Regions from separate parts of the Paenibacillus sp. DP01 genome, predicted to be linked through region 2. Evidence: riboswitches for the same ligand, from Rfam matches in the RefSeq annotation. Region 2 holds a riboswitch; each other region holds the start of a gene.
The links. A riboswitch is a leader RNA that binds a small molecule or an ion and turns the genes downstream of it on or off. The one in region 2 is predicted to bind thiamine pyrophosphate.

Region 1: another riboswitch for thiamine pyrophosphate. It lies ahead of ACH59B_RS02240 (ABC transporter substrate-binding protein); the one in region 2 lies ahead of ACH59B_RS13675 (thiamine phosphate synthase).
Region 3: another riboswitch for thiamine pyrophosphate. It lies ahead of thiC (phosphomethylpyrimidine synthase ThiC); the one in region 2 lies ahead of ACH59B_RS13675 (thiamine phosphate synthase).
Region 4: another riboswitch for thiamine pyrophosphate. It lies ahead of ACH59B_RS04890 (ECF transporter S component); the one in region 2 lies ahead of ACH59B_RS13675 (thiamine phosphate synthase).

Annotation. Positions count from the first base shown of each region.
Region 1 covers NZ_CP173059.1:503,671-507,094, forward strand. Annotated here, with positions in the region: gene ACH59B_RS02230 (ABC transporter permease) at 1-574, opposite strand, end outside; gene ACH59B_RS02235 (MTH1187 family thiamine-binding protein) at 571-864, opposite strand; gene ACH59B_RS02240 (ABC transporter substrate-binding protein) at 1,194-2,237, opposite strand; TPP riboswitch at 2,433-2,542, opposite strand; gene ACH59B_RS02245 (pyridoxamine 5'-phosphate oxidase family protein) at 2,812-3,246, shown strand.
Region 2 covers NZ_CP173059.1:3,129,094-3,132,517, forward strand. Annotated here, with positions in the region: gene thiO (glycine oxidase ThiO) at 1-173, opposite strand, end outside; gene ACH59B_RS13675 (thiamine phosphate synthase) at 231-824, opposite strand; TPP riboswitch at 1,140-1,248, opposite strand; gene ACH59B_RS13680 (ABC-F family ATP-binding cassette domain-containing protein) at 1,334-2,887, opposite strand.
Region 3 covers NZ_CP173059.1:886,788-890,211, reverse strand. Annotated here, with positions in the region: gene ACH59B_RS04005 (hypothetical protein) at 72-224, shown strand; gene thiC (phosphomethylpyrimidine synthase ThiC) at 432-2,276, opposite strand; TPP riboswitch at 2,464-2,575, opposite strand; gene ACH59B_RS03995 (IclR family transcriptional regulator) at 2,693-3,424, opposite strand, start outside.
Region 4 covers NZ_CP173059.1:1,081,851-1,085,274, forward strand. Annotated here, with positions in the region: gene ACH59B_RS04880 (polynucleotide kinase-phosphatase) at 1-454, shown strand, start outside; gene ACH59B_RS04885 (TatD family hydrolase) at 475-1,272, shown strand; TPP riboswitch at 1,315-1,424, shown strand; gene ACH59B_RS04890 (ECF transporter S component) at 1,729-2,325, shown strand; gene ACH59B_RS04895 (ABC transporter ATP-binding protein) at 2,325-3,424, shown strand, end outside.

The DNA of each region.
Region 1 (3,424 bases), 2.6 Mb from region 2:
AGGTAGCAGCGATTTTAATGCCAGAGAAGACTTGTGGCAGGGAGTGTGGCAGCTCCAGCTTCATAAAAATAGCCCTGCGGCTTGCACCCGACATCCGCATGTAGTTCATCATCATACGGTCTGTCCGTGTCAGCCCGTCCATGGCTGCTACAGCCACGGGAAAAAAGCATACTAATGTAATGACCATAAGCTTGGGCAGCACGCCAAAACCGAACCATACCATGAGCAACGGACCGAGGGCGATAATCGGAATGTTTTGGCTAAGGATCAGGAGCGGGTACAAAGCAGATTTGAGAAAAGGAATCGTATGAAGAACGATGGCGATCAGCAGTCCCGTTGCTGTCCCTATAGCAAACCCCGCAAGCGTCAGGCGAATCGTAGCCCATGTATGGGCACCAAGCAACGCCGACTGCGCCATACCCTCTTGTACGATTAGGGATGGAGCTGGCAGCAGCCAGGATTCAATATGTAAATAGGAAACCGCTCCCTGCCAAGCCGCTAAAAAGAAGAGGACCGCCACAAGGGGCGGCCATACGCTTTTCCACCAGGATGCGTTCTTGCCTTTCGGATTCATGGGCGATACTTCTCGGTCAGCTTGTTCATGCTGATACCCTGTGGGTTATGTGCAATTTTGATCTGTGAAATGACGCTGGGACTTCCAGCTTCCGTCAAAGCCTCGTGCATTTCTTTAACCACTTTCAGCAACTCGTCGAGCTCGCCCTCCATGGTCGTATCCAATGGATTCACCTGATGTTTGACACCGGAACGCTGGATGACCTCAATCGCCTTGTCTACATAGGGGTAAGAGTCTTCGTTATTAGGTGTTTTAGGGATTACTTGAATGCTGAGCAGTGTATTAGCCATGTGAATTTCACCTGTCCTTTATTGTTTAAGTTATTAGGAAAATAAATTGGTTTAAGGCGGGGAGACCGCTTCGCGTTTCATTTGATCTTACGATCGCTGTTGCCGCGGGATTCTTTGAATTAAATTTAAAAGGTAAGAATCCCACCGCAAAGGCGAACGCTTCGCTTCTCCAGATTCAAATGAATCGCTACGCTGCCAATCGCCTTAAAAGCACTTTAGTTTTTTGATAGGTTGTGTGGCATTTTTACACACAAAGCGCGTATTTGCGCTTCGTTCACTTCTCTAGTTCAGTCTTATATAGTTGGTAATTTAGCGTTTTAACAAAATGATCAACGCTTGGGCAAGAAGTCGTTTGTGAAGGCCTTATCGACTTCCAAAGGTTTGCTGAGCAGCTTGCGTTCATACATCCAATCCGAGTAGTTTTGCCATACCTCTGCTTTTTGTAAACCCCATTGCGTGGCATCGTCCTGATAACGCGGGCTTAGCCATTTTTGGCTAGCAAGTACCAGTTTTTTGTCCAGCTCTGGCACAGCTTTAGTTAAGATATTCGCCGCTTCTTCTGGATGGGCGATAGTGTATTCATAGCCTTGTGCAGTAGCGTCCATGAACGCTTTGACTAGGTCAGGATCGTTTTTTATCGTCTGTTCATTGCTCACAATTACAGGTGTATAGTAATCGAGACTTTTGGAATAATCTTTTACATACAGCATATCCAAGGGCTCGCCTCGAAGCTCGGCCTCAATCCCGGTCCATGCGTAGAAAATCCAGGCAAAGTCAATATCCCGCTTCACGGCTGTAAAATAGTCTGCATTGCCCATATTGACGATTTTCACTTTGCTCACATCACCTTGGTCTGAATCCATGATGGATTTCATGACCGCTTCTTCTACAGGAGAACCCCAGCCGCCGTAGCTTTTACCCTCGAAATCTTTCGGGCTTTTAATTCCGCGGTCTACCGGAGCTGCGAAGCCAGAGGTGTTATGCTGAATCACCGCAGCGATGGATACGAGCGGTACGCCTTGGATACGAGCCTGAGTGACGCCTTCTTGATAGCTGATACCAAAAGGTGCAGCATTCGAAGCAACCATTTGGTCGGCTCCGCCTGAACCTGGTTGAACAATTTGGACATTCAAGCCTGCTTTTTCGTAAAATCCTTTGTCCTTGGCGACATAGAGTCCCGTGTGATTCGTATTGGGTGTCCAGTCGAGCACGACTTTAACATCTTTGAGCCCCTTTGCCGAGGTAGACGTTGAAGTGTCGGCAGCAGGAACCTCCTTTTGAGATGTAGGGGGATTGCCGCCGCAAGCGGTCAGAGTCATAGCCATGAGCCACAGACTGATCAGACCCAGGCTTAACATTTTCATGCGCTTCATCGTTGTGTTCTCTCCTTTTTAATTACCCGTTATCCGTCCAATCAGACAGTTTATATTCCCCATTTTCACAAAAATCACATCTGCCGGAAGCAATCTTTCCAACAACTTTATCTTCAACAAAAAAAGCGTCCCGAGATTCCGGGACGCTTGCGCTTGTATATACCAAAGTAAGGGATGTCCTGTTTTAATAAAAGGCACATCTTGCTTAAGCATTCCTACGCTGGCATTACCCAGATCAGGTTGTAAGGGTCAGTGTCTTGGGACACACTCTCAGCCGGCCGATTCCAGCACCCCTGGCATTGTATGGTTTAATGGGTTCGTTTATTCGGGTTTACTACGACGATTATATGCCTTGAAAGCAGGTCTGTCCAGCCTTGAGGGAGCGCTCACGGTTCATTTGTCGAACGACAGGGTACACTTTTACTGTGAGCTTTGATCTGAAAATGGACATGAATCATTCAGATCTGTTTCGGTCATGTTATTTTCAGAACAGCTACACTGTATGTTTAGGAGAGCTGGTGCCAAGTGGCATAGCCCTATAGAATTCTAATTCGTAAAAAGGAGTTGTTGTACTGTGGGTAAAACGGAGACACTGGATCGCAGTCAGCTGGAACAAGCCATTGTGAAGGCTTTGGATAACAACAAATTTTGCTCGTTAGGTACGGTTGAGGGCGGAAAACCGAAAGTACGCTATATGGCCCTTTTTAACGATGGAATGAACATTCATCTGGCGACGGATCGCAAAACACATAAAGTGGATGAGCTAAAGGACAATCCGAATGCTTATCTGTTGCTGGGCTATGAAGTGGGTGGCACGAAGGAAGTCTTGGAAGTGGAGGCTACCGTCCAGATTACAGCTGATGAGGGGTTACGCAAACAAGTGTGGAATGATTCTCTGAAAAAATGGTTTTCCGGACCAGATGATCCCGATTATGTCATCTTAGACGTCAATCCGACTCGTATTGAGTACGTGGGTCAACAAACGGAGCGCCAGGTGTGGACGAAATAGAAACAATATAAACGAACAAGCCAGTAAATTTCCAACTTTTTCAGGAGATTTATTGGCTTTTTTTATACGCAAAATAATTATTTTTTCATAAATATTTTAAGCAAATGACTACTCTTTTGTCTGGCGTTGGATTAAAATAGGAATGGTGGGTTCAAAGCTTACATATATGTGCAAAAGT
Region 2 (3,424 bases):
ATTCCCGCCGCTGCTCCTGATGCTCCCTCACCGGGGATACATCGTTCCAGCATAATTGTACTTCGTCCCTCCTTAGCCACATGATAAGCAATGGCACTGCCGATCACACCCCCGCCTATGACCAAGCATTCTGCGTGTCCTATTGCTTTTTTCTCTGTATGTGTCTTTGACATATGTTCCGTGTCTCCTCTCCGGTGAGCATTCTGCTTTCCCTTCGTTTCGTTTTCTTGCTACAGGTCGTGAACTACAAGATCCACCATTCGCCTATATTCCATCGCTGCTGCAACGGGTGACTCTGCTTCCCATATACCAGACATCACCGCAATTCCGCTTGCTCCGGCATGATAGAGCTCTGGAACATGATGAGGTTGTATGCCTCCCAGCGCTATCACCGGAATGGCCGACAATCTGCAAATGCGTTCAAGCTGTGCTACACCTCGCGGTACAAGACCGGCCTTACAATAGGTCTCATATACATGACCAAATAGTACATAGTCTGCTCCCCCCTGCTCGGCGGTCTGCACCTCCTCCAAGGAATGTACAGACACTCCACAGCGTGTACCCACTGGAAGCAGACTTTTCGCATCCATCACAGATAACCCATTAGCTGGTAGCTGGACAGCTCTTGCCAAGGTAAGTAAAGCTACGTCCATACGGTCATTTACTACAATTTGCTGCAAAGGAACTTCCTGCTCGATCATGCTACGAGTCAAAGAAAGCAAAGCAGAGGCACCCTTCTGTTTCGAACGTGCGTGTACATAATGAATATAAGGACAAATAGCGGTAGCCACTTGGGGTACATCCACACAGGAGATGCTTTCCATCGTAATTACGTGTAATTCGATCTCATTTTCACCTCACTTGGACTAAAAAATATAAAATAATCGTATAAGCTGAACTATATTGTTGCAGCTCCCTATTGGGTAATATCATACGGAGCCAGTCACATGTACCAGCAATAATGAAAGGAGATCATATGTAATCCGTCTACGGAAGCTCGAACAAATGAGGATGAACGAAACGCAAAAAGCCACTTCCCAAAGGAAGTGGCTTGACAAACGTTCAAAATCGAACGGACTATTATATCCGTAAACGTATATCGTTCCCTGCGCAAACAAAAGTAAAGAGCTACTACCTTGTTTGTACAGTACTCACTTCCCTACGCTGGCATAACCCAGATCAGGTACAAAGGGTCCGAAATCCATTTTTTTCGTCTCAGCCGCATGGGCGGCTCCCCTAGTGTGACTATTTTATTGTATCAGCTAAAGATAGCTTAGCATATTTTCCTAATTCTGCAAACCCCACCTTGTGTGAAATCTGTCAGAACTGGATTTTAGTTAACTTTACTAGACCACTCTTCTACATTCCACGTTTTGGTTACCCAATCCTCGTAAAAGTCCGGTTCGTGGGATACAAGCAATACGGTCCCTTTGTATTCCTTCAAAGCGCGTTTGAGTTCATCCTTTGCTTTGACATCCAAGTGATTGGTAGGCTCATCAAACAGTACCCAGTTGCTCTCACGCATTAACAGTTTACAAAGGCGGACTTTAGCCTGTTCTCCACCACTAAGCGCAGACAAAGGCCGGGTGATATGCTCATTCTTCAAACCACAGCGCGCCAAATGCGCTCGTACTTCATGCTGATTCAAATGCGGAAATTCATTCCATACATCGTCAATCGGTGTAATTTTCTCCGCCTTTACTTCCTGTTCAAAATAAGCAGGCTGCAAGAAATCCCCTTGATAGGTTTTTCCGCTGATTGGAGGTATTTTCCCGAGAATGGTTTTGAGCAACGTAGACTTACCAACACCATTGCAGCCAACAATTGCGATCTTTTCGCCACGTTCGATCGTCATGGACATTTTAGGCAAAAGGGCATGAGTGTAGCCAATTTCAAAATCAATACCCTCAAAAACCGTTTTCCCGCTCGCACGGGCTTCTTTGAACTGAAAGGTTGGCTTTGCAGCTTCTTCAGGCTTATCAATACGTTCGATCCGATCAAGCTGCTTTTCACGGCTTTTTGCACGGCCTGATGTAGATGCGCGCGCTTTATTGCGCTGAATAAAATCTTCCTGTTTCTTAATATATTCCTGCTGCTTCTCATATGCATCAATATGCTGTGCTTTGTTCAGATCCGCCATTTCAAGAAACTTTTCATAGTTAGCTGAATAGCGGGTCATCTTAGCAAATTCAAGATGGTAGATTACATTAACGACTTGGTTCATAAATTCAGTATCATGTGAGATGAGGATAAAGGCATAGGGATAATCCTTCAAATATCGCGTAAGCCATTCAATATGCTCCACATCCAAATAGTTGGTAGGCTCATCCAGCAGCAATACATTTGGCTTTTCCAACAGCAACTTAGCAAGAAGCACCTTTGTCCGTTGCCCACCACTAAGTGCTGCTACATCCCGATCCAGTCCGATGGCAGAGAGACCTAATCCATTCGCCATTTCTTCAACCTTCACATCAATGAGGTAAAAATCCCCCATATCCAATTGCTCTTGAATTTCTCCCATCTGTTCCAGCAAAACTTCCAACTCTTCGGGAGAAGCCTCTCCCATTTTGTCTGTAATTTGCATCATTTCCTTTTCTAGTTCCAACAAAGGAAGAAAAGCGTCTTTTAATACATCACGTACTGTTTTGCCCGGCGTCAGCTTGGTGTGCTGATCCAGATAGCCATAACGTACACGTGGAGTCCATTCCACTTTGCCTTCATCTTTAAGCAATTTTCCAGTCAGAATGTTCATGAGTGTCGATTTACCAACACCATTAGCTCCTACCAATCCTACACGTTCCCCCGCAAGTAATCGAAAGGAAACATTTTTAAATAATGCACGGTCCCCAAAGTTGTGGGATACATTTTCTACAGTCAATAAACTCATAAGCTGTTTTTGGCTCCTTATTGTCATCGGCACTGCCGAGTGTTCTTATTTCATCAATCTTTCGTTTCTTTCAAAGCTTTATTGTAGCACATTCGGCACCCTTATCGGAACATTGAAAACAGCGAATTTTAAGGTTTTCAGATGGATAGGCCTAAAAAAAGAAAGCCAGCTAATGTTAGTCAAGGGTTCCACCAACATTTTAATGAAAATATACACTAAGGACATGGCTTATTTTTCTTGCCCTCCTTACCCTTATTAAACCGGATTTGAAAGTAGTAGAAATTGATATTGGCCAACTTGATATTGGTCAACTCGCTTCCCAAAAGTCGGTAAATAGCAACGTATTGACAATCAATATGTCTTGAAGGTTTTTCGCTTGCTAAATCATATAGAATTAGCGCTTAAGCTCCTCTTCGGTAGGTACATAAGGAGTTTCTTTGCTTCTTTTGGCAATTTAAGCTTCAAGCTCAGTTCTAAGATGTTGAACCAGCGTTGAAGTTAGTATACATAAGCTTACAATTCCAAATAATGAATACC
Region 3 (3,424 bases), 2.2 Mb from region 2:
ACATAGTCCTATACAGACGTCCTAAGCAACTCAATCTGAATTTGACAAAATGGAATTGGAGGAATGACCACATGAATACAATGAACTTAACTGTCCACACCCTGATGCCTTTTCACCACCAATACCAACGTGCCAACGCGGTGAGTATGCAGAAGAAAGAAGACAGCTCGGAGAAGAAGCTCAGCTTTCAGGACATTTTGAATGAAAAAATGGGTAAAAAATAAAGCTCCGTTAATCCGGTAGCATGATCCCGCTTTACATAAGCTGAAAAGCCGTAGTTTTCTACATCGACTGTAGAGAACCACGGCTTTTTGTTACTCACGCGTTTCTAAACCTTGCTCATACGTTTATGGAAATAAACCTCTGACGAGCTTAACTGTACTTTTCGTTGAGGCTTCCCAGTTGATTGACTTTTGTATCGCTACCGATTTTTACTGCCCAGCTTCCCGATACTGCTCTGCCTTCTCTCGCATCCCGGCGGCAACGGCTTCCTCAGTATTCAGTCCCTTATCGGCCGCATAGGCACGAATGTCCTGCGTGATACGCATACTGCAAAACTTGGGACCGCACATCGAGCAAAAGTGGGCTTCCTTGGCCCCCTCTGCTGGTAGCGTTTCATCATGGTAGGACAATGCCCGCTCAGGGTCAAGCGAGAGATTGAACTGATCGCGCCAGCGGAATTCAAAACGCGCCTTGGACAAAGCATCGTCCCGCTGCTGTGCCCGCGGATGACCCTTCGCCAGATCGGCAGCATGTGCGGCAATTTTGTAGGTAATAACTCCTTCGCGGACATCATCCTTGTTCGGCAGACCCAAGTGCTCCTTCGGCGTAACGTAGCACAGCATGGACGTCCCGAACCAACCGATCATCGCCGCCCCGATAGCTGAGGTAATATGATCATATCCTGGTGCGATATCCGTCGTCAGCGGCCCTAAAGTATAAAAGGGGGCTTCCTTACAAATCTCCATTTGTAAATCCACATTCTCCTTGATTTTGTGCATAGGGACATGTCCTGGCCCTTCAATCATGACCTGGACATCATGCTTCCATGCAATTTGCGTGAGCTCGCCCAACGTCTCTAGCTCTGCAAATTGTGCTTCATCATTCGCATCATAGATACTCCCTGGACGCAGACCATCCCCGAGAGAAAAGGCCACATCATAGACTTTCATAATTTCACAGATTTCTTCAAAATGCGTATACAAAAAGTTCTCCTGATGGTGTGCAAGGCACCAAGCTGCCATAATCGACCCGCCCCGGGATACAATTCCCGTCATTCTATTCGCCGTCATCGGTATATATCGCAGCAATACACCCGCATGGATCGTAAAATAGTCCACTCCCTGCTCCGCCTGCTCAATCAGCGTGTCTCGATACAGCTCCCACGTCAGCTTCTCAGCTTCGCCGTTCACCTTTTCCAGTGCCTGATATAGCGGCACCGTTCCAATCGGTACGGGAGAATTCCTGATGATCCATTCGCGCGTCGTATGGATATTACGGCCTGTGGACAGGTCCATGACGGTGTCTGAGCCCCAGCGTACAGCCCAGGCCATCTTCTCCACTTCCTCCTCGATGGAGGACGTAACCGCGGAATTTCCAATGTTTGCATTGATCTTTACGTGAAATTGGCGCCCAATGACCATGGGTTCGCTTTCCGGGTGATTGATATTTGAAGGTAAAATAGCTCGTCCAGCCGCCAGCTCCTGTCGTACAAACTCGGGCTCTACGCCTTCGCGGATCGCCGCAAATTCCATTTCAGGCGTAATGATCCCTTGCCGCGCATAGTGCATTTGCGTCACAGTACGCCCTTGCGAAGCCCGTAGCGGACGGTTGGTCACGCCGGGAAATTCCACTGTCTCCCGTTTGGAGCCGGGTTTCAGTCCATTATCCTCCGGCTTGATGGCGCGGCCCTCATAAGCCTCCACATCTCCCCGTTCCAGTGCCCAAGCTCGCCGTAATGGTGGCAATCCCTGACGGATGTCGACCTGGTAGGCTTCGTCCGTCATCGGACCGCTGGTATCATACACACGCAGTGGCTCATGATGCTCGGTGCCCTGCGGCGTATGTGTGGGTTGTAGCGCGATTTCACGCTCAGGCACAGCAATATCCGGCCGAGAACCTTGAATATACACCTTACGGCTCCCCGGAAAGGGCTTTAGCCCACTGGCTTGCTCCGCTTTGGCCTTCTCTCCCTCCACTTCTATTATTCCCGCCAATCCTGCATCTGCTGATTTCATTCCTGTTTCTTTTGTTCCTTTTGTTTCTGTCGGTTTCATGATCCATTCCTCCCGTATCGTTGAAATGACACACCGATCCGGAACCATTCCCAGGGTGGCGCTGATCTATGCAAAAAAGCCGGTTCCCTAGGGAACCGGCTAATCAAACGAGACAGCTATCCAAACCGATCGCACGTGGAATAATCATATTCCAATGCGCGGTCGTAGACAGCAGCTGCGTATACATTTCAATGGCCGATTACTTCCCTACGCTGGTATGATCCAGATCAGGTGCAAAGGGTCCGGAATCTTGCCTGATTCCATCTCAGCCCGCATTACAGGCTCCCCCAGTAACTGTGATAATTTCTATTCACATGAATTGGCGGCTATAACAAACATCCCGCCATCTCTATCAGACTACTTTAAATTTATAGCTTTGGCAACCCTTGTATGATTTCCTTTTGTATTGATTACTGTCACGGAAGCATAAGCCCCATTTCCTTGGCTGCTTCGATCAAAATCGGTGCAAACTCATGCAGCGTCTCGGGCGCAAGTCGACTGACCGGGCCGGATACAGATAAAGCCGCCGTGACCTGTCCCTTTCGGTTCACAATAGGCGCGGCCACAGCCGCAGCTCCTGGCTCACGTTCTTCATAGCTGGTCGCATAGCCCTTCTCACGAATGTCCTGCAGCTGGGCTTTATAAACCTCCGGGTCTACCGAAGGTGGCCATTCTTCACTGCTTAGCAAAACCTCCAGCTCCTGCGGTGGCATAAAGGCCGCCAGCACCTTGCTGGAGGCTCCCACAGCCAGCGGCATACGCGCACCCACAGGCGCAACCCTGCGGATCGCCTGATTGCTCTGCACGGCTTGTATGCGAATACGCATGCTTCCATCCCGCAGGTACAAGCTGACCGTTTCCCCTAAGCGATCACGCAGTCCTTCCATTGCAGGCTGTAACAACACCGCCGGCTCATCGCTTTGGGACAGATGCGTGGACAGCTCCCATATGCGAAAACCAAGCCTATATTTTTCCGTTTCGGCATTCCGAACGACAAATCCCCGATCCTCCAGCGTAGTCAAAAGACGATGAACAGTGCTTTTATGTAGACCAATTTGGGAGGCAATCTCCGTTAGACCAAGATCAGATTCTGCGGTAAAACACAGCAGTATATCAAGTGCACGCTCTACAGCGCGGACGGTTAATTT
Region 4 (3,424 bases), 2.0 Mb from region 2:
ATCTCATCTTTGGCATATGGAGCACAACCGGGAGCTAGCAGGACTGTCCTCGCTGTTTATGGAGACAGAGTATCGGGTCATCACGGACGAAGCAAGCGAGGAAGAGGTTATCCGCTGGTGGAACGAGATGACAGAGGATGGTCATGAGGGCATTGTGATCAAGCCGGAACGCTTTTTGATGAAAAATCGGGACAAGATGATTCAGCCTGCAATCAAGGTGAGAGGCCGGAAGTATTTGCATATCATTTACGGTATGGATTATCTTGCCCCTGAGAATTTAAAGCGTCTGAAGCAGCGCCGAACGAACAAAAAGGAGCGTCATGCCCTGATGGAAGGAGCGCTTGGTATGGAGGGCGTAGAACGTTTTGTCCGCAAGGATACGGTGGATCGTATTCATGAATGCGTCCTTGCTGCGCTATCTCTGGAATCGGAGCCGATTGATCCGAGATTGTAGTTTGCGAAGGAGGGATTGAGATGGATAGGAGTACACCGTTAATTGATATTGGTGTGAACTTGATGCACCGTTCGTTTCATGCAGATCGGGAACAGGTGGTAGAGAGAGCAGCGGCTGTAGGAATTACACCGTTGATTATTACTGGAACCAGTGTCCGCAGTAGTCGGGAGGCTGCTCAGTATGCGGCTTGTTATCCGGGTAAACTGTACACGACGGCTGGCGTGCATCCCCATGATGCCAAAAGTTGCAGCACCGATACAATTCAGCAGCTCCGCCAACTTGCGGCTCAGCCGCAGGTCGTATCCATAGGGGAATGCGGGTTGGATTATAACCGTGATTTTTCTCCGCGTGATGTACAGCGCCGATGGTTTGGAGAGCAGATTCAACTGGCGGGGGAGCTGCATATGCCTTTATTCCTGCATGAACGAGATGCGCATGAGGACTTTGTCGCTATGTTGCGAGAGCATCAGGGGCTTGTTGATAAAGCGGTGGTGCATTGTTTTACCGGTACTGCACAGGAATTGCATACGTATGTGGAGATGGGACTGTATATCGGTATTACGGGCTGGATCTGTGATGAACGGCGCGGCAAGCATCTGCGGGAGCTGGTCAGGGATATTCCATTGGACCGGTTGATGATTGAAACGGACGCTCCATTTTTGACCCCGCGTAATTTGCCCGTGAAGCCCAAAGAAGGGCGTAATGAGCCGGTGTATCTCGCTCACATCGCCGCTACGATTGCCGAGTGCACAGGCCGCAGCATGATGGAGATCGAAATTGCGACGACGGAAACGGCCAAACGTTTCTTCGGATTATAGGATTGTCAAAGCCATGGATGTGGTATATATTATAGTGAATTAAAAAGCATTGTCGGGAGCTTGAGATAGTCAGGCTGAGAGGGTGGCCCTTGCCGCCGACCGTGAAATCTGATCTGGGTAATGCCAGCGTAGAGAAACCTAGAACACCTTACAAGAAACAGGAATACCGCCGATTAGCGGCGGCTAGTCGATGGATACGTTTCATATCCTATATCAAGTTAATGAGCTACAGTCTGTAAAAAGTTGCAGACGGACAAGCGTGTCTTGTTCTGTACCTGACTTTGGCTTGGTTTCAGTGCAGTAGAATGCTGTGCTATATGAGATATGTCGACAACTGATAATGTATGGTGATCATTTTATGACTGCGCATAAAGCTTGCCTGGAGATTCAGCTCCGGACAGGCTTTTTTTTATGGCCAAATGGCCTATTTTAAAGAAAAAGGGGAGCGTATCAACAATGAATACGAATGTAAGAGCGTCCAAAGGGCTGAAGCTGACTGATATTTTGGTCACGATTGTAATCTCCGTGGTATTCGGGCTGGTCTACAAAATATGGGGACCTGCCTATGATTTGATGAAACCATTCGGTCTGCACGCCGAGCAACTGATGTATGGCATGTGGTTTATGGCTGGCACGTTCGCTTATCTTATCATTCGCAAACCGGGAGTCGCGATTTTGGCAGAGGTGGCCGCGGCAACCGTCAGTGCTTTTTTGGGAAGTGAATGGGGCATGTCCACCTTGTACTACGGTTTGCTGCAAGGCTTGGGAGCGGAGCTGTTCTTTGCGATTTTTCTGTATCGGAACGCCAACCTGTGGGTTGCTTCACTAGCTGCGGCAGGAGCGGCTGTCACTTCTCTGATTTTAGACTTCAGCTATGGGTATATTGATCAGCTATCGACCTGGAACTATGTTTTGTATATTGGATTTCGGATGATTGGCAGTATTGTGATTGCTGGAATATTCGCTTTCTATCTGGCTAAGGCATTGGAAGTAACCGGCGTTACGCGAAGTTTGAGACCGGCAACGGAACAAGATTATAAGGGGCTGGATTGATGAGTCCGACCAACGAAGATGTGGTGGCTTCGATCACCCGTCTTCGGTTGAAATTCCCCGGTGAGCAAGAGCTGCTTTTTCACAATATGTCCTTATCTGTTCGCAAAGGGGAAAAGCTGCTGCTACTGGGGCCGAGCGGATGCGGCAAATCAACGCTGCTTCAGGTGCTGAGCGGTCTGATTCCACGCACGATAGAAGTGCCTATGAAATACGATGCTGCCGTGATCCCGAGTCTCTCTGGTATTGTATTTCAAGATCCCGACACACAATTTTGTATGTCATATGCAGACGAGGAACTGGCTTTTGTATTGGAAAATAAGCAGGTTCCAAGGGAGCAGATGCCATCCCGTATTCGCGAGCTGCTAATGCAGGTTGGTCTTCCAACGGATGATATACATCTGCCCATTGCCAGCATGTCACAAGGAATGAAACAGCGGCTGGCGATTGCATCGGTGCTGGCTATGGAGCCGGAAGTGCTTTTTCTGGATGAGCCGACAGCCTTGTTGGACGAGGAAGGTACTACACAGGTGTGGGATACCATTCGCAACATTTCGGCAGACCAGACGCTGGTGATTGTAGAGCATAAAATTAATGAAATTGTCCAGGATGTGGATCGGATTGTGGTGCTTTCTGCTCAAGGGGAGATTATTGCGGACGGAAGGGCGGAAGAAGTATTTCATATACACCGACAAGCATTATCCGAGTATGGCGTGTGGTATCCGGGAGTATGGGATGAATCGTCTTCACCACGTTGGAATGATTCTATGACGCAGCAGAATGATGCGTTGCTTGCGGATAGTCCGTCCACTTCAGCATGTACAACAAATTTGCTGGAGTTGGAACATTTTAGCGGACTTCGGGGAGGGAGCTCAGTCATTTATGTGGAGCAAGCGCAGGTGAAGCCTGGCGACTGGATTGGTGTGGTCGGTGAAAACGGGGCTGGCAAAAGCTCGCTTCTGCTCTCTATGATGCGCTTACTTCACACGCAGGGGCGTTATCGCGTGTGCGGAGCTGAGGCAGGCAATACGGAGCAACTGGCTGAGCGCATTGGGTTCGCGTTTCAAAATCCAGAGCTGCAATTTGTAGCAAACACCGTGCG